Regions from separate parts of the Amycolatopsis sp. CFH S0740 genome, predicted to be linked through region 3. Evidence: riboswitches for the same ligand, from Rfam matches in the RefSeq annotation. Region 3 holds a riboswitch; each other region holds the start of a gene.
The links. A riboswitch is a leader RNA that binds a small molecule or an ion and turns the genes downstream of it on or off. The one in region 3 is predicted to bind S-adenosylmethionine.
Positions count from the first base shown of each region.

Region 1: another riboswitch for S-adenosylmethionine. It lies ahead of EIZ45_RS39030 (aminotransferase class V-fold PLP-dependent enzyme); the one in region 3 lies ahead of thrC (threonine synthase).
Region 2: another riboswitch for S-adenosylmethionine. It lies ahead of EIZ45_RS45155 (methionine ABC transporter ATP-binding protein); the one in region 3 lies ahead of thrC (threonine synthase).

Region 1 covers NZ_SDLS01000035.1:93,184-100,405, forward strand. The annotation lists gene EIZ45_RS39020 (helix-turn-helix transcriptional regulator) at 241-936, shown strand; gene EIZ45_RS39025 (potassium/proton antiporter) at 1,036-2,514, shown strand; SAM riboswitch class IV at 2,611-2,725, shown strand; gene EIZ45_RS39030 (aminotransferase class V-fold PLP-dependent enzyme) at 2,766-4,097, shown strand; gene EIZ45_RS39035 (hypothetical protein) at 4,191-4,517, opposite strand; gene lspA (signal peptidase II) at 4,606-5,214, shown strand; gene EIZ45_RS39045 (RluA family pseudouridine synthase) at 5,211-6,137, shown strand; gene EIZ45_RS47740 (AsnC family protein) at 6,134-7,222, opposite strand, start outside.
Region 2 covers NZ_SDLS01000057.1:12,762-19,983, reverse strand. The annotation lists gene EIZ45_RS45170 (TatD family hydrolase) at 1-734, shown strand, start outside; gene EIZ45_RS45165 (transglycosylase family protein) at 1,085-2,545, shown strand; gene rsmA (16S rRNA (adenine(1518)-N(6)/adenine(1519)-N(6))-dimethyltransferase RsmA) at 2,639-3,481, shown strand; SAM riboswitch class I at 4,041-4,131, shown strand; gene EIZ45_RS45155 (methionine ABC transporter ATP-binding protein) at 4,347-5,360, shown strand; gene EIZ45_RS45150 (hypothetical protein) at 5,470-5,943, opposite strand; gene EIZ45_RS45145 (4-(cytidine 5'-diphospho)-2-C-methyl-D-erythritol kinase) at 6,065-7,033, shown strand; gene EIZ45_RS45140 (ABC-F family ATP-binding cassette domain-containing protein) at 7,071-7,222, shown strand, end outside.
Region 3 covers NZ_SDLS01000028.1:19,239-26,460, reverse strand. The annotation lists gene EIZ45_RS34970 (class I SAM-dependent methyltransferase) at 45-656, shown strand; gene EIZ45_RS34965 (VOC family protein) at 653-1,027, opposite strand; gene EIZ45_RS34960 (DMT family transporter) at 1,050-1,910, opposite strand; gene rpsT (30S ribosomal protein S20) at 2,303-2,563, shown strand; gene holA (DNA polymerase III subunit delta) at 2,664-3,635, opposite strand; SAM riboswitch class I at 3,767-3,900, shown strand; gene thrC (threonine synthase) at 3,914-5,179, shown strand; gene EIZ45_RS34940 (ComEC/Rec2 family competence protein) at 5,204-7,222, opposite strand, start outside.

The sequences.
Region 1 (7,222 bases), on a different contig from region 3:
TCCCGTTGAAAGTCCGTGAAGGGCTCCTTGAGGGAATCTGATTCCCTCAAGGAGCCCTTCACGGACCTCGCAACCGCGCGCCAGCTCCGCGAGCGAGATGCGTGAAGCTGTCCCGGCCAGATGGGCGCGATCCGGCCGGTGCTGGTTGCCGCGCATCGCGGCAACCAGGGCGCACGCCGCGGCTGCCGAGAAAACCTCACTTCGGCCGCGGCCGAAGCGTCCCCGCTCTACCGTGGGCACATGGAAACCGTCGCATTGGCCGAGGTCGCCGCCGTGCTCGCCGACCCGAGCCGCGCGACCATGTGTCTCGCCCTGCTCGACGGGCGGGCCTGGACGGTCGGCGAACTGGCCGCCGCGGCGCGGATCGCGGTGTCGACGGCCAGCGAGCACGTGACGCGGCTGGCCGAGGCCGGGTTCGTCGCCCGGGTGAAGCAGGGGCGGCACGCGTACGTGCGGCTCGCGAATCCGCGGGTCGCGGAGCTGATCGAGCATCTGGCGCAGCATGCCGAACTGAAACGGCCGTCCGGGCTGCGGACTTCGTTGCGGGTGCAGCGTTTGTCGTTCGCGCGCAGTTGCTACGACCATCTCGCCGGGACCCTCGGCGTCGCCCTGCGGGACGGGATGGTCGAGCGGGGCCTGATCGACGTGTCGGACGGGCTCGCGCTCACCGACGCCGGACGCGACGTGCTGGCCGATCTCGGCGTCGCGGTGCCGGATCGGCCTCGGCGGCCGCTGTTGCGCGACTGTCTGGATTGGACAGAGCGGCGGGAGCACCTCGCCGGCGCGGTTCCGGCGGCGGTGCTGGAGCGGGCGGTCGAGGCGGGATGGCTGACGCGGGACCAGCAGCGCGCGGTCCGCGTCCTGCCGGGCGCGCGGGGTCCGTTCGCCGCGCTCGGTGTCGATCTCGCGACGGTGAGTGCCGCCGAGGCTTCGTAACACACCGGCGAGGTCCCCCGGACCGGTGGTGCGCGCTCGGGAACCGGACACTGCCTCACTATTCTGGACGCCTGCGGGCGACCGGGAGGGAGGCGGAGGGTGAACGAGCTTCCCCTGGTGCTGGGCGTCGGAGCGCTGGTTCTCGTCGTCTCGGTCGTCGCGGTGCGGGTGTCCATCCGGCTCGGATTCCCGTCGCTGCTGCTGTATCTCGGGATCGGCGTCGTGCTCGGCGAAGCCGGGTTCGGCATCCGCTTCGACAATCCGGCGCTCACCCAGTCCCTCGGGCTCGCCGCGCTCGTCCTGATCCTCACCGAGGGCGGGCTCACCACGCGGTGGTCCGCGGTGAAACCCTCGCTGGGGCCCGGAATCCTGCTGTCCACAGTGGCCGTGGTGATCAGCATCGCGGTCACCGGCGCGGCATTGCACTGGCTGCTCGGCCTCGACTGGCGGCTCGCCCTGCTGTGGGGCGCGGTTCTCGCGTCCACCGACGCGGCGGCGGTGTTCTCCGTGCTGCGCACGGCCGGGGTCGGGAAACGGCTCGTCGGCGCGCTGGAACTGGAATCCGGCATCAACGACGCGCCCGCCTACATCGCGGTCGTCGTGCTCGCGTCCGGCGAGGCGGTCGACTGGTCGCTGCCGCTGCTGGTGGTCTACGAACTGCTCACCGGCCTCGTGCTCGGCCTCGCGTTCGGCTGGCTGGGCGCGCAGGCGCTGCGCCGGGCCGCGCTCCCGGCGACCGGTCTCTACCCGCTCGCCACGGTCGCGGTGTGCGTGCTCGCGTACTCCTCGGGACAGCTGGCGCACGCGTCCGGCCTGCTCGCCACCTACGTCGCCGGCCTGGTGCTGGGGAATTCCAAGCTGCCGCACCGGTCGGACACCCTGTCGTTCGCCGAAGGGCTCGGCTGGCTCGCGCAGATCGGGCTGTTCGTGCTGCTCGGCCTGTTCGCGTCGCCGACCCGGCTGCTCGAAACGCTCATCCCCGGCCTGGTCGCGGGCGCGGTGGTGCTGCTGCTCGCCCGGCCGCTGTCGGTGGTCCTGTCGCTGCTGCCGTTCCGCTTGCGGTGGCGGGATCAGGCGTTCCTGTCCTGGGCGGGGTTGCGCGGTGCGGTGCCGATCGTGCTCGCGATGATCCCGCTGTCCGAGGGCGTGCCCGGCGCGCAACGGCTCGTGGACGCGGTTTTCGTGCTCGTCATCGTGCTCACCGTGCTGCAGGGCGCGACGCTCAGTCCGCTCGCGCGGATCCTCGGGCTGGCGAAGGCGACGCAGGCGCACGAGATCGAGGTCGACGCCGCCCCGCTCGACGAACTCGGTGCCGAACTGCTGCAGGTGCGCATCCAGAAGGGGTCGAAGCTGCACGGCGTGTACCTGTCGGAGCTGCGGCTGCCCGCCGGGGCGACGGTCAGCCTCGTGGTGCGCGGCGGGACGGGCTTCACTCCGCAGAAAACGAGCCGCTTGCAGGTCGAAGACCAGCTTCTGGTGGTCACGACCGCCGCCGACCGCGACGCGACCGAACGGCGCATCCGGGCCGTCGACCGGGCTGGCCGCCTCGCCCGCTGGCACGGGGAATCCGGAGCCTGATCTTTCTGTCCTTTGTGGACAAACTCTGTGACTGCCGTCTCAGATCACGAGACGGGTCTGGTTTCTCCCGGGGGTCGTCCGCTATCTTCGGTTTCAGGTCATGAGTGCCAGCGCGAAGCCCCGGCTTGCTGGCCGGCAACCCTCCTACCGCGGTGGGGTGCCCCGGGTGAGGACCAGGCCGGTCGCGCAGTGCGGCGGGCAAGCGCGGGCCCCTCGCCGGGGGTCCCCCGGAACGCCGAGGAGGCGCCGTCATGACTCTCGCACTCGACCGGTCCACGGAAACTGTTGCCGCTGCCGTTCCCGCTGTCGCCGGTGCGACGCTGCGGGTCCCGCTGGTCACCGGCGGCGACATCGGTTACGCCAACCTCGACCACGCGGCGAGCGCGCCGTGTCTGGACGCCGTGCGCTCGGCGGTCGACGAGTTCCTTCCCTGGTACGCCAGCGTGCACCGCGGCGCCGGCTTCGCTTCGCAGGTCTCGACGCGGCTGTACGAGCGGACGCGCGACGTGCTGCGCCGGTTCGTGGACGCGCGCAACGGCGACTCGGTGATCTTCACCCGCAACACCACTGACGCGTTCAACCTGCTGGCGAAAGCGTTGCCGCGCAAGACTTCCGTGGTGGTGTTCGACAGCGAGCACCACGCGGCCCTGCTGCCGTGGCGCGGCCCGAACGTCCGGCGCGTGCAGCTGCCGCGGACCCGGCTCGCCGCAGTGTCCGTTGTGGACGAAGCGCTCGCGGAATGCCCGCAGGGGCCGCGGTTGGTGGTCGTCGCCGGTGCGTCCAATGTGACCGGCGAGCTGCTGCCGGTGGCCGAGATCGCTGCGGTGGCCCGGAAACACGGTGCCCGGGTGGCCCTCGACGCCGCGCAGCTCGCTCCGCACCGGCAGATTTCGTTGCGGGAGCTGGATGTTGACTATGTCGCGCTGTCCGGGCACAAGCTGTACGCGCCCTTCGGGGCCGGTGCGCTGATCGGGCGCAGCGACTGGTTGCGGGCGGCCGAGCCGTACCTGGCCGGTGGTGGCGCTACGAAGCTGGTGACCGAGGAAGCCGTGGTGTGGAACAGCGGCGAAGAACGGCACGAGGCCGGATCGCCGAATACCGTTGGCGTGTATGCGCTCGGGGTGGCTTGCGAGCAGCTGGCAGCTCAGTGGGATGCCGTGGGTTCGCACGAAGCCGCGTTGCTGGAGCGGTTGCGCAAGGGGCTTGAGAGCTTGCCGGGGTTCGCCGAGCTGCGGTTCTTCGACGCGCCGGTGGACCGGGTCGGCACGGTGAGCTTCGTGGTCGACGGGTTCGAGCCCGGATGGCTGGCCGCGGTGCTGTCGGCCGAGTACGGAATCGGCGTGCGGGACGGGGCGTTCTGCGCGCACGTGGCCGCCCGGCGGCTGATCCGGGAAGCCGGAAGCCAGGGCCAGCAGGCGGTCCGGGTGAGCCTCGGGCTGGGGAGCACCGAGGAACACGTCGACCGCTTGGTGCTGGCGCTGCGGCAGATCGTGGCCCGGCGAGCCCGGTGGGAGTACGCGAAGGTGGACGGGCGGTGGGCACCGGTCGGGGACCCGCGGGAGCTGCCGCCGTTCTGCGCCTGACAGGGCTGGTGCTGGGACTGGCGCGACAGGAAACGTGACCACAACGCGGGATCGCTTAAGGGCGATCCCGCCGCGGCGGCGGAGCCGACGCCATCAAACACAGTCCGCGTGCAGGTCGTTCAACAGGCCGCGCTCGGTGAGGTCGCCGCTGAGGAACAGCCGGGCCAGATGAGTGAACGCGGCTTCGGCTGCGTCGGCCACAGCGGGAATGGGCGTGCGGCAGTCGGCTAAGGCCGCCTCCTGCACGTCGTGGATTTCCCGCGGCTCGCTGCGGGACAGCCCCGCCAGGTGGCGCAGGTGCTCGCCGTCCTCGCCGTCGGCCAGCCAGTGGGCTGCCCAGAGGGGGAGGTCGCTGGTGGGGGAGAGGTCGAGGGCGATCCACGCCGCGGCCGCGGCGGGGGTGGGGATCTCGGCGGGCATGGCAGCGATGATGGCGGGCGAGAGGCCTCCGGGGCGACTGAATTCGGCCGCTGTGACCTGCTCGGGCGCGGTTGTGGACAATGGGGGTGTGAGCACCGATCCTTCGCCGTCCGAGTCCGAGGTCGAGCCGTCTGCGGAACCGCCTGAGCAGGAGGCCGCCGGGGACGGCGCGCCGCTGCCCAAGCGGCGGGTCTGGGTGGTGTTCGCGGTCGCGGCGCTGCTGTGGGCGATCGACCTGATCACGAAGAACCTGGTCGTCGCGAACCTCGAGGGCAAGGAGCCCAAGCCGATCCTCGGCGGGCTGATCTACCTGCAGGTCATCCGCAACCCGGGCGCCGCGTTCTCGATGGCGACCGGCATGACGTGGGTGCTCGCGCTGGTCGCGATCGGCGTCGTGATCGCGATCGTGTGGATCTCGCGCAGGCTGCGCTCGGTCGGCTGGGCGATCGGCCTCGGGCTCGTGCTCGCCGGCGCGCTCGGCAACCTGACCGACCGGTTCTTCCGCGAGCCCGGACCGCTGCGCGGCCACGTCGTCGACTTCATTTCCGCGTTCGCGCCCAACGGCCAGGGGTTCGCGATCTTCAACATCGCCGACTCCGCGATCTGCGTCGGCGGCGCGCTGATCGTGCTGCTGTCCCTGCTCGGCAAGGACTACGACGGCACCTCCACCCGCGGCAAGAAAAAGGACTCCGAGTGAGCGCGCGCATGCTGCCCGTCCCCGACGGGCTCGACGGGATGCGCGTCGACGCCGGGCTCGCCAAACTGCTCGGCCTGTCCCGCACCGCGGTCGCGGACCTCGCCGCGGCGGGCGACGTCCTCCTCGACGGCCGTCCGGCGGGCAAATCGGACCGGCTGTCCGCGGGCGGGCTGCTCGAGGTGACGCTGCCGGAACCGGAACGTGCGGCGGAAATCGTCGCAGAGCCGGTCGACGGCATGAAGATCCTGCACGATGACGACGACATCGTGGTGATTTCGAAACCGGTCGGCGTCGCCGTGCACCCCAGCCCCGGCTGGACCGGCCCGACGGTCGTCGGCGGACTCGCCGCGTCCGGGCTGCGCATCTCGACCTCAGGCGCGGCCGAACGGCAGGGCGTCGTGCACCGGCTCGACGCCGGCACCACCGGGGTGATGGTGGTGGCGAAGAGCGAGCACGCGTACACCGTGCTGAAGCGGGCGTTCAAGGAACGGACCGTCGACAAGGGCTACCACGCCGTCGTGCAGGGCCACCCGGACCCGACGCGCGGCACCATCGACGCCCCGATCGACCGCCATCCGCGGCACGACTACAAGTTCGCCGTCGTCGCGGGCGGACGGCCGAGCGTCACGCACTACGAGGTGGTCGAGGCGTTCCGGGCGGCGTCGCTGGCGCACGTGAAGCTGGAAACCGGGCGTACGCACCAGATCCGCGTGCACTTCTCCGCGCTGCGCCACCCGTGCGCGGGCGACCTGACCTACGGGGCGGACCCGGTGCTGGCCCGGAAACTCGGCCTGACGCGCCAGTGGCTGCACGCGCGGACGCTCGGGTTCGCGCACCCCGCGGACGGCCGGTGGGTCGAGTTCGAGGCGGAGTACCCCGACGATCTGGCCAGTGCGCTGGAGATCCTGCGCGACGGGAACTAGTCGACGGCCCAGGTCAGGGTGCGCTCGTCCGGCTCGGGCCGCGGGCTCCAGCGCACCGAGACGACCCGGGTTGCGGTGGGGAGCACGTAGACGGTGTGCCCGCCGAGCGTCTCGCCCGGCTGCACGCCGATCTTGTGCGGCGGCCGGGACGTCAGCGAAACCGGGGCCTTCGCGACGGTCTCGCCGCTGTCGGTGACGAGCTCGAGATAGTTGTCGGGCAGCGACGCGAACGGGATCGGCCCGCGATTGGTGATCTCGGTGTGCACGACGACCGCGCGCTCGCCGTCCTCGAGCCGGTAGCCCGCCGCGCCGAAGAGGAAGTCGGCGGGATCCTGGACCTCCAGCAGCTGTACGGAAAGCTGTTCCCCTTCGAGCCCCTGCGACTGCATCGTCTCGCCGATCCGCCCCTGCTTGGCAGGCGCCGCGGCGGGCCGGGGTTCGTCGCCGCGGGCCCAGGAAGCGGTCTGCGGGACGCCCCACGTGCTGACGACCGGATCCGGAGCCGGGTACGGCCCGGAGGGTCCATTGTGGACATTCGCGCCGACGGGAACCTGGTGCGGCATCCCGGTTTGCCCGGGGGAGTACGCGCCGGACACTCCCGGCCCGGCAGGGATCCCGTTCGGTCCCGGGGCATACGCGCCCGACACCCCCGGCCCGCCGGGAATTCCGTTCGGCCCAGGGGGATACGCGCCGGAAATCCCGGCCGGTCCGGGGGCGTACGCGCCGGACACGCCCGGACCTGGCCCGGTCGCCGGAATGCCGGTCTGCCCGGGCGGGTACGCGGCGGAAGTCCCCGGGCCGGGCATGCCGTGCTGCCCCGGACCCGCGGGGATCCCGGTCTGCCCTGGTGAGTAGGCGCCGGAGGTTCCCGGGCCGGGCATGCCGTGCTGTCCCGGCGGATGCGGTCCGGAGTGCCCCGGCATCCCGGCGGAATCGGGGATCCCGTTCGGCCCGGGCGGATGCGGACCGGAGCCCTGCGCGCCCGGCATCCCCGCCGCCCCGCCTCGCACGGGGACTCCCGCCGACGCCGGGCCAGCGCCTTGCGCCGCACCCTGGCCGGACGTCATCGGCCCCGGCATCCCGCC
Region 2 (7,222 bases), on a different contig from region 3:
CCGAGACTGCGGCTGATGTCGCCGCGATGGTCGACCGTGCCGAGCGGGCTGGCGTTGCGCGTGTTGTCACTGTCGCGGATGATCTCGCGGCTGCTCGCTGGGCTTCCGAAGCGTCCACCTGGGACTCGCGGGTCTTCGCTGCGGTGGCTATTCATCCTACGCGTACCAAGGAATTCGGGCCTGATGAACAGTCCGAAGTGGAGCGTCTGGCGCGCGGGGAAAGGGTCGTCGCGGTCGGTGAGACGGGGCTTGATTACTACTGGGACTACTCGCCGCACGATGCGCAGCAGGCTGCGTTTCGCTGGCACATCGACCTTGCGAAGCGGCTTGGCAAGGCGCTGATGATCCACGACCGCGACGCGCACGAGGACGTGCTTCGCATCCTCGACGAGGAAGGTGCGCCCGAGACGGTCGTTTTCCACTGCTTCTCCGGCGACGAGCACATCGCGCGCCGCTGTGTCGACAAGGGCTACATCCTGTCCTTCGCGGGCACGGTCACCTTTAAGAACGCGCGCGGGCTGCACGAGGCCGCGCGTCTTGTGCCGCGTGGGCAGTTCCTCGCGGAGACTGACGCGCCGTTTCTGACGCCTCATCCCTACCGTGGGCGGCCGAACGAGCCGTATTGCACCGCCTACACCGTTCGCTTCCTCGCTCAGTTGCGCGGCGAAGCGGTCCACGAGGTGGCCGAAGCGGTCCGGACCACTGCCGAACGCGCATACCGGCTGCCTGCGTGATTCCGTAGTGTCACAACGGGTTGCACGGATTGCGACATTCGAGACCGCGCATTCGTCCACCTGATGAGTGACGCAAGTCACGACACTCCGGGGGGTGTTTGCGCAACCTGCCGACACCCGTTACTGTCCCGTGATCGTGCCGGTCGGTACCGCGCAGCGGATGCCGGCTGATACGCCCACCAGTCACGTCAGTGCACGTCGGGGAAGCGGAACCGGGGTTGGTACGACCTGGGACCGTGACGATGGCGCTGGCTGGGGGTGTCGGACTTGAGAGGCGCGCCCGAGGGTGCGTCGCGAACGAAGGACGACGCGCGAACGACGCGCGATGTCTTGGGAAAGGGAACGACCCGGTGACTGGTAGTCGGCAGGATGACTCGCGTCTTGACGCGGGTTCGGCGTATTTCTCCTCTTCCGAGTCCTCGGTGGCCGTGCTCGACCGCGAGCTCGAGGACACCGCCTACGGGCAGCTTGACTTCTCCGACGAGCTCCGCGTGACCGAGCAGGACGTGCTCGCCGCGCTCGGCCCGGACGCCGACCTGCTGATGTCGGAAATCGACGTCGACGTCGACGAGCTGATCCGCCTCATCAACGCGGAAACCACGATGCTTCCGCCGCTCGTCCTCCCGGACGAGGTCGAGCAGGACCGCACCGCCTCCCCGCAGGCCAAGAAGGCCGCGGTCGAGGAAGGGCTGCGCGAGGCGACCAAGACCTGGAAGCGCCGCTTCCTCAAGGGTGCCGTGCTTTCGCTGCTGGTCACCGTCGGCGGTGGCGGCGCGGCGGCGCTCGCGATGAACAAGAGCATCACCGTCGACGTCGACGGCCACCAGCAGACCGTGCACAGCTTCGGCGGCACCGTCGGCGACGTGCTCAAGGACGCGGGCCTCTCGGTCGGCGAGCACGACGCGCTTTCGCCCTCGCCGCAGGCGGCGGTCGGCGACGGCGGCGTCATCAAGCTCGAGCGCGGCCGTCAGCTGAACCTCGTCGTGGACGGCGTGTCCCGGCCCTCCTGGGTCCGCGCGACCACGCTCGGCGAGGCCATGAACCAGCTCGGCATGGGCAGCATGCTTTCCCAGGGCGCGTGGACGTCGATGCCGTCGTCCGGCGAACTGCCGCTGGAGGGCTCGACCGTCCAGGTCAAGACCCTCAAGCACATCACGCTTTTCGACGGCACCAACGCGCCGCGCAAGGTGGACACCACCGCGGTGACCACCAAGGAGCTCGCCTCCGACCTGAAGCTGAACCTCGGCCCGGACGACGCGATCGAGGGCGGTCTCGACGTCAGCCTGAAGAACGGCGCCGAGGTCCACGTCAGCCGCATGGGCGTGTCGATGGTCAACCAGGAAGAGACCATCGACCCCGAGGTGCAGAAGGTCGACGACCCGACGCAGCTGCAGGGCCAGCAGAGCGTCGAGGACCCGGGCACGCCGGGCAAGAAGCTGGTGACCTACAAAGTCACGAAGAAAAACGGCGAAGAGATCGCGCGCGAGCACGTCTCGGAGAAGGTCCTCGTCGAGGCCAAGGCCAAGATCATCAAGGTCGGCACCAAGAAGCCGCCGGCCCCGGCCATCGGCGACACCGGCGCGTGGGACCGCATCGCGCAGTGCGAGTCGGGCGGCAACTGGTCGATCAACACCGGCAACGGCTACTACGGCGGCCTGCAGTTCGACCGGCAGACCTGGAACGCCTACGGCGGCCAGCAGTACGCCCCCACTGCCGACAAGGCGACCCGCGAGCAGCAGATCGCGATCGCCGAGAAGGTGCGCGACGCCCGCGGCGGCTACAGCGCCTGGGGCTGCGGCTACAAGGCCTGAGCCACGCTCTGATTTTCCGGCAGGCGGCCGGGAGCCTCGCGCTCCCGGCCGCCTGTTTTCGTCCGCCGCGCCGCCGCTGGGTAGGCTCGTCCGGTGGTGGAACTGCTGGGGCCTGCCGAAATCCGCGGGCTGGCCGACGAACTCGACGTCCGGCCCACGAAGAAACTCGGGCAGAACTTCGTGCACGACCCCAACACGGTCCGCCGCATCGTCGAACTCGGCGGCGTGCAGCCGGGGGACGTCGTCCTGGAGGTCGGGCCCGGTCTCGGCTCGCTGACGCTGGGCCTGCTGGCCGCGGGCGCTCAGGTCGTCGCTGTGGAGATCGATCCGGTGCTGGCCGCCCGCCTGCCGCGCACAGTCGCCGAGCGCGCGCCTGAGGCCGCGGACCGGCTGACCGTCGTCGGCGCCGACGCGCTGCGGGTGCGGGCGGCTGATCTGCCCGCTGAACCGGTGTCAATCGTCGCGAACCTGCCGTACAACGTCGCGGTGCCGGTGGTGCTGCACCTGCTGGCCGAGCTGCCGTCGCTGCGCAGCGGGCTCGTCATGGTCCAGACCGAGGTCGCCGACCGGATGGCGGCCGGGCCGGGCAGCCGCACTTACGGCGTGCCGAGCGTGAAGCTCGCTTGGTACGGGCCCGCGCGCAAGGTGGCCGCCGTGCCGCGCGCGGTGTTCTGGCCGGTGCCGAACGTCGATTCCGCTCTGGTCTCGTTCACCCGGACCGACCCGGTTTCCGGAGTGGATCGGGCCCGGCTGTTCGCGGTGGTCGACGCGGCGTTCTCCCAGCGGCGCAAGACATTGCGGGCCGCGCTGGCCGGGTGGGCTGGTTCCGCCGAGCGGGCTGGCGAGTTGCTCGCTGAGGCGGGAATCGACCCGAAGACGCGCGGGGAGCAGTTGGACGTGCACGCTTTCGCGCGGATCGCGGCTGCCGGAATGTGACCCACCTCCCCCAGGGGGCTCGCCTTGCGACTTCCAACGGCGGCGTCGGAGCAGGTATTCCCTGGTTTCGCTGCGTTCTCCGATGATCTTGTGTCGTCGCTGATTGTGGGTCATCCCCTGCTGTCTGGCTACGCTTGGTGATCACGCGAGCACGGCTGAAACAGCCGTCCGCCTGTGACGAGCAGCTCGGCATTCGGGGGAGTCGGACTGCTCCACGCCCGGGATTGTTCAGCGGTGCTGGCCCGAGGTGCTTCGCTTCGCTGACCTATCTCGGCTCGGTCGAGACCCCGGTGCACCGCGCGTCGAGGCCCGCGAATCATCGCCCCTTGACAACGGGAAAACTCTTGTTCCACAAAGATCCTTGATCGTCCACAGTGGAACGAACCCGTTCGCCGCCGGCGCCCGTGACGAGCGTTTCGCAGGTCGAGGCACTGTTCGGCGGCCGAGGTTCCGGGCTTCCGGTTTTTGGACGCGGTGTTCCGGTATGCGGGCACCACCAGACGTGTGATCTGCACCAACGCGCTTGCGTTCAGCCAATGGGATCGGCTTTACTCGAAAGCGTCCATCCCGAGCGACTGAGAGACCTGGCTCGCCGAAGTCGCAGCAACCACCCTCCGCAGGGCAGGTGCTACCGCCAGGACCGATGGAGGCTGTTTTCGATGAAGAGGGTCACCCGCCCGCTCCTGCTGACCCGCCGGCGCGTAGTCGACGAAGGTCGCCGCTCGGTATGTGCGTGTCAACGCTCCATGGTCATCGCCTGATCGTTTTTTCCGCAGTTTCTTGCGCCGTCCACAGTGGACGGTAATTCGATGACGCCTGGCGCGCCCGGAATCGGCGCCGCGCCTCGTTTGCCTGGAGCCCTTTCGTGATCACTGTCGAAAACGTGTCCAAGTCCTTTCCCTTCCACGGAAATCGGGTCGCCGCGCTGCGCGACGTGAGTGTCGACGTGCAAGCCGGTTCGCTGTTCGGGGTCGTGGGTCCGTCCGGTTCCGGCAAGTCGACCCTCGCCCGTTGCATCGCGCTGCAGGAGCGCCCCGACCGCGGCGTCGTGCGGCTCGACGGCCTCAACACCGCGACGCTCGACGGCAAGCGGCTGCGGGAGATCCGCCGCCAGCTGGGTGTCGTCGGGACCAAGCCGGAGCTGATCGCCGAGCGCACCATCGCGGGCAACATCGCCAGCCCGCTGGAGCAGCTCGGCGTCGACGGCCCGCAGCGGCGCAGCCGGGTCGGCTCGCTGCTCGACCTCGTCGGCCTCACCGCCCGCGCCGGGCAGAAGCCGGAAGAACTCACCGACGGCCAGCTCCGCCGGGTCGCGGTCGCCAGGGCGCTCGCCGCCGGACCGGCCGTGCTGCTCGCCGACGACCCGACCGCCGGGGTCGCGGCCGAGGACGCGGGCGCGGTGCTCGCCGTGCTCGACCGCGCGCGGGCCGAGCTGGGCGTGACGGTCGTCGTCACCACGCCGGACGCGGACGTCGTCCGCCGGGTCTGCGACGACGTCGCGGTGCTCGACAACGGCGCGATCGTCGAGCGCGGCACGGTGCTCGACCTCATCTCGACGCCGGACAGCTGGACCGCGCAGGCGGTGCTGCCGTCGGTCGAGACCTCGCGCGCCCAGTCCGCGAAGTACGACCGCGCGGTCGACGTCGTGCTGATCGGTTTCGCTTCGGTGGGCGCCCTGCTGCCCGAGGCGGCCAGCCGGTTCGACGTGGAGCTCGCCACCATCGGCGGCGGCCTCACCCGCATCGGGGACACCCCGATCGCCCGGTTCCGCCTCGGCGTCCGCGGCGAGCGGGCCGACGCCGCGCTGTCCTGGATCTCCGACCGGGGTGCGCACGTGAGCCAGCCGGCTCGCGGTCCGCAGAGCGTCGTCGCCGCCTGATTTCCCTTGAACTGAGCGGTTTTCCGAGGGTCGTCCCATTTGATTGGGGCGGCCCTCGCCGCGTTGGCGGGACGCGTCGCCCGAGAAATCAGGTCGCCGGGTCAAAGTTTCAGGACAAGTGTCCTGAAGTCTGTCCATTGTGGTCGTTCCGGCGCAGGATCTCCGCCAGCTCCGGATCCGCGTGCGCCTCGGCGGTCTGTTTCCACTTCGCCACGAGGGCGGCGAACGGCACCGGGTTGCCGAGGGATTCGGCTCGCTCCAGGGTTTCGGCCAGTTCGCCGACGAATGTCCGTACTTCTTCCGCGGACAGGTACCGCGCCCACGGGAACGCGGCGGGCAGCGCCTCGGCGGCGAGCGCGGCGGTCTCGGCGCTGCGGCGCACCAGCTCCGCGAGGATCGTGACGGTCGCCGAAAACCCGGCCGCCGCCTGTTCGGCGCGCTCGGCGGTCACGAGCAGCAGATCGGGTTTGTCCTTCTCCCGTCGGCGAATCCGGACCGAACGGGTCGGCGAACCTTCGAGCCGGTCGACGACCCGGCGCGGGTGCAGGGACAACTCGGACAGGTTGACCTCCGGCGCGCGCATAGTTCCAAAGTAGTTCCAAATTAGTCCGGATGGCCACTCCGGAGCGACGGTTGGGGGAACTTCCGTGCCGACGTTTTCTCCTGGCGACACCTGGTCAGCGCCAGCCACGTAGGCTGGACGGGTGCTCGCCGTCGTACCACCACCAGTCACCGTCCGGGTCCCGGCCAAGGTCAACCTGCACCTGGCCGTCGGCGACCTGCGGGCGGACGGGTTCCACGAGCTGGTCACCGTCTTCCAGGCGCTTTCGCTCACCGACGAGGTGACCGTCGCCGCCACCGACGAGCCAGGGCTCGAGGTGTACGGCGAGGGGGAGCGCACCGTGCCCACCGACGGCGCCAACCTCGCCTGGCGCGCGGCACGCGAACTGGCCTCCTACGCCGGACGGCCGGACGCGGATGAGCCGAAGGTGCGAATCGTGCTGCGCAAGGGCATTCCGGTCGCCGGCGGCATGGCGGGCGGGAGCGCGGACGCGGCGGCGGCGCTGGTCGGGCTCTCGTCGCTCTGGAAGCTCGACATCACCCGCGACGAGCTGGCCACCATCGCCGGCCGGCTGGGCAGCGACGTGCCCTTCGCGCTGTACGGCGGCACTGCGCTCGGCACCGGCCGCGGCGAGCAGCTCGTTCCGGTGCTCGCGCGCCACACGTTCCATTGGGTGCTCGCCTTCGACGAGGAAGGCCTGTCCACGCCCAAGGTGTTCGGCGAACTCGACCGGCTGCGCGCCGACGGCAAACCGCCGCGGATCGGGTCGCACACGCCGGTCGTGGAGGCGCTCGCGTCGGGTGATCCTCGCCAACTCGCCCTGTTGCTCGGCAACGACTTGCAGGCGGCCGCGGTGTCGCTGCGGCCCGGCCTGCGCCGCACGCTGCGCGCCGGGGTGAACGCGGGCGCGCTCGCCGGATGCGTGTCCGGCTCCGGGCCGACGTGCGCGTTCCTGTGCTCCGACGCGGAAACCGCGGTCGAGGTGGCCGCTGAGCTGTCCGGCGCGGGAGTGTGCCGGACGGTGCGGGTCGCGCACGGCCCGGTGCCGGGGGCCCGGGTGGTCGGCGGCGACGACGCCCCGCGCAACGCGCCGCCGCGCGTGCACGCCTGAAAGCTCGAATCAACAGTCCACAGTGGAAAGGATCCGGATGGCCAACCTGGTCAACCTGGAATCGGTGAGCAAGTCCTACGGCGTGAAGCCGTTGCTGGACAACGTTTCGCTCGGCGTCGCCGAGGGGCAGCGCATCGGCGTCGTCGGGCTCAACGGCGGCGGCAAGACGACGCTGCTCGAAGTCCTTTC
Region 3 (7,222 bases):
TCATCCCCGATGCGGCCCCGCCCGTCTCGTGATGACCTCGAAGCATGAGCACTTCACCCTCCCCCTCGCCGCCCGGCCCCGGCGTCCTCGACGCCGCGCTCGACCGGGCTTTCGGCCATCCCAGCGGGCTGCTGGGCAGGCTCGGCGGCAAGCTGATGGCGATCGGCAACGCCACGACCGAACACCGCATCGTCGACCTGGCGCGCCTCGAACCCGACGAGACCGTTCTCGTCGTCGGCCCCGGGCCCGGGGTCGGCCTCGACGCGGCGAGCAAACTCGCCGGCGAGGTGATCGGCGTCGAACCCTCCCCGCAGATGCGCGACCTCTGCACGGACCGCTGCGGAGACCGCGCCGAGGTGCGCGCGGGCAGCGCGGCCCGGACCGGCTGCGCGGACGCGTCCGCCGACGTCGTGCTGACCGTGAACAACGTCCAGTTCTGGGAAGACCGCCCGGCGGCCTTCGCCGAGCTGTTCCGCGTGCTCCGGCCGGGCGGACGGCTGCTGCTTTCGGCACACGAGAAGTGGCTCCCGGTGACGCGGCACGAACTGGCCGACGAAGCCGCCGCAGCGGGATTCACCGACCTGCAGACCTGGACCTGGGATCCGCCCGGATTCGCCGCGCTCGCCGCCCAGCTCCGGGCCGTGAAACCGGGCTAGCGCTTGTCGCGGCGCAACGGATGGTCCTCCGGGACCTCGACGAGCACGATCCGCAGCCCGTCCGGGTCGGCGATCCACGCCTCGTCGGTGCCCCACGGCTCGCGCCGGGCCTCGCGCACCGGTTCGACCCCGCGTCCGGCCAGTTCGGCCAGGGTCGCCGGGAGATCGCGGACCTGCAGGAACAGATTGACGTCCGGACCGGGCCCCTCCTCGCCCGTGCCGACCACCTCGATCGACCCGCCGCCGGCGAAAAACCGCGTGCCGCCGGGGAACTCGCGCTCGATCGCGAGGCCGAGGGCGTCGCGGTAGAACGCGGTGGACACCTCGTGGTCGCGGGGGTGGATCAGCACCCGGCTGCTCAGTACGTCCATGGTTCCTGCCTACCCGAGCGGCTCAGGCGACCGCAATCGCAGCGATCCCGGCCAGCACGACCAGCGATCCGGCGAGGCGGCGGACCGCGTTGCGCTCGCGGAGCACGAGCCAGGCGGCGACCCCGCCGAAGACGATCGACAGCTCGCGCGCCGGCGCGACCAGGCTGACCGGCGCGATCCGCAGGGCGTACAGGACCAGCAGGTAGCTGGCCGGCGAGGCGAGCCCGACGATCAGCACCTCGCGCCGATGGTCGCGCCACAGCCGCTTGATCTCCGACCGGCCGCGCGCCGCGGTCGGGGCAAGCAGGATGCTCTGGCCGATCGCGCCGCCGCCGAAGTAGACGAGCGGAGGCACGCCGAGCGACGTGACCGAGTGCGCGTCCCAGAGCGTGTAAGCGGCGATGACGACGCCGGTGGCGACGCCGTAGAACACCCCCGCGCGGCGGGCCCGGGCGTTGCCGGTGCCGCCGCCGAGGCTGATCACCAGGACGCCCGCGACGACGAGGAACGCCCCGATCAGCCCGAGCACGCCAGGCCGTTCGCCCAGGACCGTGACAGCGACGAGCACCGACACCAGCGGCCCGGTCCCGCGGGCCAGCGGGTAGACGATGGACAGGTCGCCGACCTCGTATCCGCGCTGCAGCACGATCCCGTACGCCACGTGCAGGACCGCGGTGCCCGCGGCGGCGAGCAGCCAGGTCCACTGTGGACGTTCCGGTTCGACGGCCAGCGCGACCGCGATCACCGGGAGCATCGCCGCCGCGGAAACCGTGTAGTACAGCCAGACGAACCGCGGGCCGCCGGAAACCCGTTTGGCGGCAAGGTTCCACACGGCGTGCACGACCGCGGCGACGAGGACCATGGCGAGGGCTGTGGTGTTCATCCGGACCCCTTCAGGTTTTCAGCGCACGCTGAAGACCGGGTCCTCCAGGCTTTTGTCCCGTCAGATGAACGGCGGGGCTCTGTCTCCCGCCGAAGGTGCCGCTCGGACCAGGCCCGCCCGCCCTCGTTGTCTTCGCGACCCGCTCTGCGGGACCACGGGCAGGCGACGGAACCCTAGGCACTACCGGACCCCACCGTAACCGAGACGGGGGCGCGATGCCGAGCGTTTGCCTGCTCCGGGGCCGTCGGCAACGCCGCGAACAGGGCTGTTAAGATTTTCGACTGTTGCCGTGCGGCATTCCGTCAGGGAGGAAACCCGGCAGTCCCTCGGGACTGATCCGGAGCCACACGAACGCGGCAGCGACCTTCACCGAGTGAAAGAGGAACGCCTCCATGGCCAACATCAAGTCGCAGGTCAAGCGCATCACGACGAACGAGAAGGCGCGGCAGCGCAACCTGGCGATCCGGTCCTCGGTGAAGACCGCGATCCGCAAGTTCCGCGAGGCCGCCGAAGCCGGTGACAAGGACAAGGCCCTCGAACTGCAGCGCGACGCCGCTCGCAAGCTCGACAAGGCCGTCACCAAGGGCGTCATCCACGCCAACCAGGCCGCGAACAAGAAGTCGGCTCTCGCGAAGCGCGCGAACCAGCTCTGAGCGCAGTCTTTCGGAAAGGCCCGGCGGCTTCGGCTGCCGGGCCTTTCCGTGTCCTGGGGACCGGCTCGGCTCTCCTCAAGGCGTTCCCGGCGCCGGGACGTCAGCGGTCTCCCTTGGCCGCGACCACGTCGAGGACCGCGCGCTGCAACGCGTAGTTCGCGTCGGCCGCCGCACCCTTGACCTCGGCGTTCAGCCGCGCCACGACGCGCATCGCGGTCGCCAGGCCGTCCTGGCCCCAGCCGCGGGACTGCCCTTGCGCCTTGCGGATCTTCCACGGCGGCATGCCGAGTTCGCCCGCCATCTGGTTCGGGTTGCCGCGCCCGGCCGCGGACACGCGAGCGATCGTGCGCACCGCGTCGGCCAGCGCGTCGGCGATCAGGACGTGCGGGACGCCCAGCTGCATCGCCCACTGCAGCGACTCCATCGCGGCGGCCCGGTCGCCCGCGACGGCCTTCTCGGCCACCGCGAAGCCGGTCACGTCGGCGCGTCCGGTGTGGTAGCGGCGGACCGCCCGCTCGTCGACGACTCCCCCGGTGTCGGCGACCAGCTGCGTCGCCGCCGAGGACAGTTCGCGCAGGTCCGAGCCGACCGAGTCGAGCAGCGCCATCAGGCCCGCGGCGTCGATCTTGCCGCCCGCGCGGCGCACCTCGTTGCGGACGAACGCCTCGCGCTCGGCCGGTTTGGTGAGCTTCGGGCATTCGGTGATTTCCGCGCCCGCCTTTTTCAACGCGCCCGGCAGCGCTTTGGCGGCTTTGCTCCGCCCGCCGCCGCTGTGCACGACCACGAGGACGATGCCGTCGGCAGGCGCCTTCACGTACGCGAGGACCGCGTCGGACAGCTCCTGCGAGATGTCCTGCGCCGACTCCAGCACGATCACGCGCCCCTCGGCGAACAGCGACGGGCTCACCAGCTCGGCCAGCACAGGCGGTGTGAGATCGGACACCCGCATGCGCGTGAGGTCGGCCGTCGGGTCCGCGGCCTTGGCCGCGTCGAGGGACGCTCGCACAGCCCGTTCGATGAGCAGTTCTTCCTCGCCCGTGACGAGGTGCAGCGGCGCGGGTGCGGTGGTCACCCGGCCATCTTCTCACCCGGCCGCCGGGCCGCCCGCTCCGGTGATGTGGGCCGCCTCCGTGGCACGAGCTGATCGGGATGTCGTACGGTGTAGCCGAGGACGCGCCCACCGGCGCTCCGACAACCGAATACCGCTCATCCAGAGGGGCAGAGGGAACGGCCCGACGAAGCCCCGGCAACCGGCGTACAGCCTGTCATCCCGCGATCGCGGGGTAGCTGACGACCACGGTGCCAATTCCGGCCCGCTTCGGCGGGGCAGATGAGGAAAGGAACCTCGCGATGACTGCAGCCCTCAGCGCCACCTCCGCCAACAAGACGATCGACCTCGGTCCGGCCGTCGAACTGGTGTCGAAGGAAGAAGGGCACCGGCAGCCGCTCGCTCCGGAATTCGTCTCCGTCGAAGACTTCTCGCCGCTCGAGGTCGCCTACGACTTCGGCCGCGTCCGCCGCGAGGACATCGAGGCGGGCCCGCGCAACATCTGGCGTTACAAGAAACTCCTTCCCGTCCCCTCGACCGTCGAGGAGACCCCGAACACCGAACCCGGCTGCACCCGGCTCGTGCGCGCCGACCGGCTCGCGAAGGAGCTCGGCCTCAAGCGCGTGTGGGTCAAGGACGACACCGGCAACCCCACGCACTCGTTCAAGGACCGCGTGGTCGCCGTCGCGCTCGCGGCCGCCCGCGAGTTCGGTTTCGAGGTCCTGGCGTGTCCCTCGACCGGCAACCTGGCCAACGCGACCGCCGCCGCGGCGGCCCGCGCCGGCTGGCGGTCGGTCGTGCTGATCCCGAAGAACCTCGAACGCGCGAAGATCCTCACCACCGCGGTCTACGACGGCGACCTGATCGCCGTCGACGGCAACTACGACGACGTGAACCGGCTCGCCACCGAACTGGCCGGCGAGCACCCGAAGTGGGCGTTCGTGAACGTCAACGTCCGCCCGTACTACTCCGAGGGCTCGAAGACGCTCGCCTACGAGGTCGCCGAGCAGCTCGGCTGGCGCATCCCCGAGCAGATCGTCGTGCCGATCGCCTCCGGTTCCCAGCTCACCAAGGTGGACAAGGGTTTCCGCGAGCTGGGCCAGCTCGGTCTCGTGGACGCCAGCCCGTACAAGGTGTTCGGCGCGCAGGCCACGGGCTGCTCGCCGGTCTCCACCGCGTACCGCAACGGCCACGACGTGGTCCAGCCGGTGAAGCCGGACACCATCGCCCGTTCGCTCGCGATCGGCAACCCGGCCGACGGCCCGTACGTGCTCGACGTGGTCAACCGCACCGGCGGCGCGATCGAGGACGTCACCGACGAAGAGGTCGTCGAAGGCATCCGGCTGCTCGCGCGCACCGAAGGCATCTTCACCGAGACCGCGGGCGGCGTCACCGTGGCGACCGCGAAGAAGCTCGTCGAAACCGGCAAGCTCGACCCGGACGCGGAAACCGTCCTCCTCATCACCGGCGACGGCCTCAAGACCCTCGACGCGGTCGAGAACCACATCGGCCCGAGGGCCACCGTGCCGCCGTCCGCCGCGGCCGTCGCCAAGGCGCTCGGCTACTGACGCACCGGCCCGGGGTCCGCCGCACTACCGCGGCGGACCCCGCGGCTCGCCCCGGCGCACCACCGCCGGTCCGCTTCCTCCGGGCAGAACGGCGGTGTCCCCGTCGATATCGGTCCGGGTGACCAGCACTCCCATCGTTCCGAGAACGTCCACTGTGGACTTGCTCGGATGTCCGTATCCGTTGCCCGCGCCGACACTGATCAGCGCCGTGCGCGGCCGCACCGCCGCGAGAAACTGCGGCAGCGAATACCTCGACCCGTGATGCGGCACCTTCAGGACGTCTGCCCGCAGGTCGACGCCCTCGGCAAGCAGATCCGCCTGCGCGGCCAGCTCGACGTCTCCGGTCAGCAGAACCCGGCCAGCCGCGGTGTCGGCGCGCAGGACGACCGAACTGTTGTTGATCATCGTGCCGTCCTGCAACGCCGGTGCACGGGTAGTGGCGTAGCGCGGACCGATCACCTCAAGCGACAGCCCCGGCCACTCCAGCCGCTGCCCGTCGCTCAACTGCACCAGTGGCACGCCGCGACGCCGCGCTTCGCCGGAGACCGACTGCCACGCCCACGCGGGCGCACGCCCTGGCCCTACCGCGATCGCCCCGACCGCCCGTCCGTCGAATACCGAGGCGAGACCGCCGATGTGGTCCGCGTGCAGGTGACTCAGCACAAGCAACGGCACCCGTTCGACGCCCAGCCTCCGCAGGCATTCATCGACCGGCCCTGGCTCCGGCCCGGTGTCGACGACCACGGCGCGACCAGGCTCGGCCGTGGCCAGGACGACCGCATCTCCTTGTCCGACATCGCATTCCACCATCGCCCAGCCGTCCGGCGGCCAGCCAGGCACCAAGACTTTGGCCGGCACGACTGTCAGCAGCACGACGACCAGTCCGATCGCCACTAGCAGCCGCAGCCGGCGAAACCGCGCCGCCACCACGATTGCGACCAGCAGGACCGCCGCGCACAATCCTCCCCACCAGCCTCCGGGCCACGAGAGCGCCGCGCCCGGCGCTCTCGCGCCATGCCGGGCGACGGTGATCAGCCATCGGGCTTCCGGATCCGCTAGATGGATCAGCAGATGCCCCGCACCTGGCCACCACGGGCCGACGACCGTTGCCAGCACTCCCAGCACGGTGACCGGCGCGACCACTGGTGCCGCAAGAACATTGGTCACGACCGAAACCAGGCTGACCGTGCCCGCCATTCCGGCGATGACGGGAGCGGTGACCACGAACGCGGCTAGCGGCACGGCTAGCCCTTCGGCGTAACCGGGCGGGACTCCCCGCCGCACCAACGAATCTGCCCAGCGCGGCGCGAGCAGCACCAGCCCTGCCGTGGCGAGAACCGAAAGAGCGAAACCGAAATTGCCCGCCATCGTCGGATCCCACGCCACCAGTACACAAACGGCGAAGGCCAATGCGGGCAACGCTGAACCACGCCGTCCCAGGGCCAGCGCGAGCAGGCCGATGCCGCCCATTACGCCAGCCCGCACCACACTCGGTTCAGGACCCACCAGGACGAGAAATCCCACTAGGCAGGCTCCAGCCGCTGTTGCGGAAAATCTCGGACCTGCTCGGACCAACCGGCACAGCAGCAGTACGGCTCCGCCGATGATTACAAGGTTGCCACCGCTCACTGCCATCAAGTGGGTGAGTCCGGAGGCTTTGAACTCACCTTCGACCCGTTGCGGCAACGCGCTCGTGTCGCCTAGCACCAGTCCGGGCAGGAGGCCCGCGGGTTCCTCCGGCAGGATCGCGCACAGCGAATGCAAGCTGTTCCGCAGAGCTGCGGCGGCTTGCTGCCACCACGGTGCCGGACCGATATCTGCTGGCGCGGCCCGCACGGAGAGGACTGCTGCGGTTAGTTCGCCGCCGCGTGCGGGCAGGAGACGACCGGATGTCGTCACCTCCTGGCCGGGCAGCAGACGATTCCATTCCGCGACCGGTGCCAGCAACAGAACCCGGCCGGTCGATTCGACTGGCAGACCGTCCACTGTGGCCGTTGCGACTCGGGCCGGGATCGCCACTGACCGGGTTCCCGCCTGTTGGTC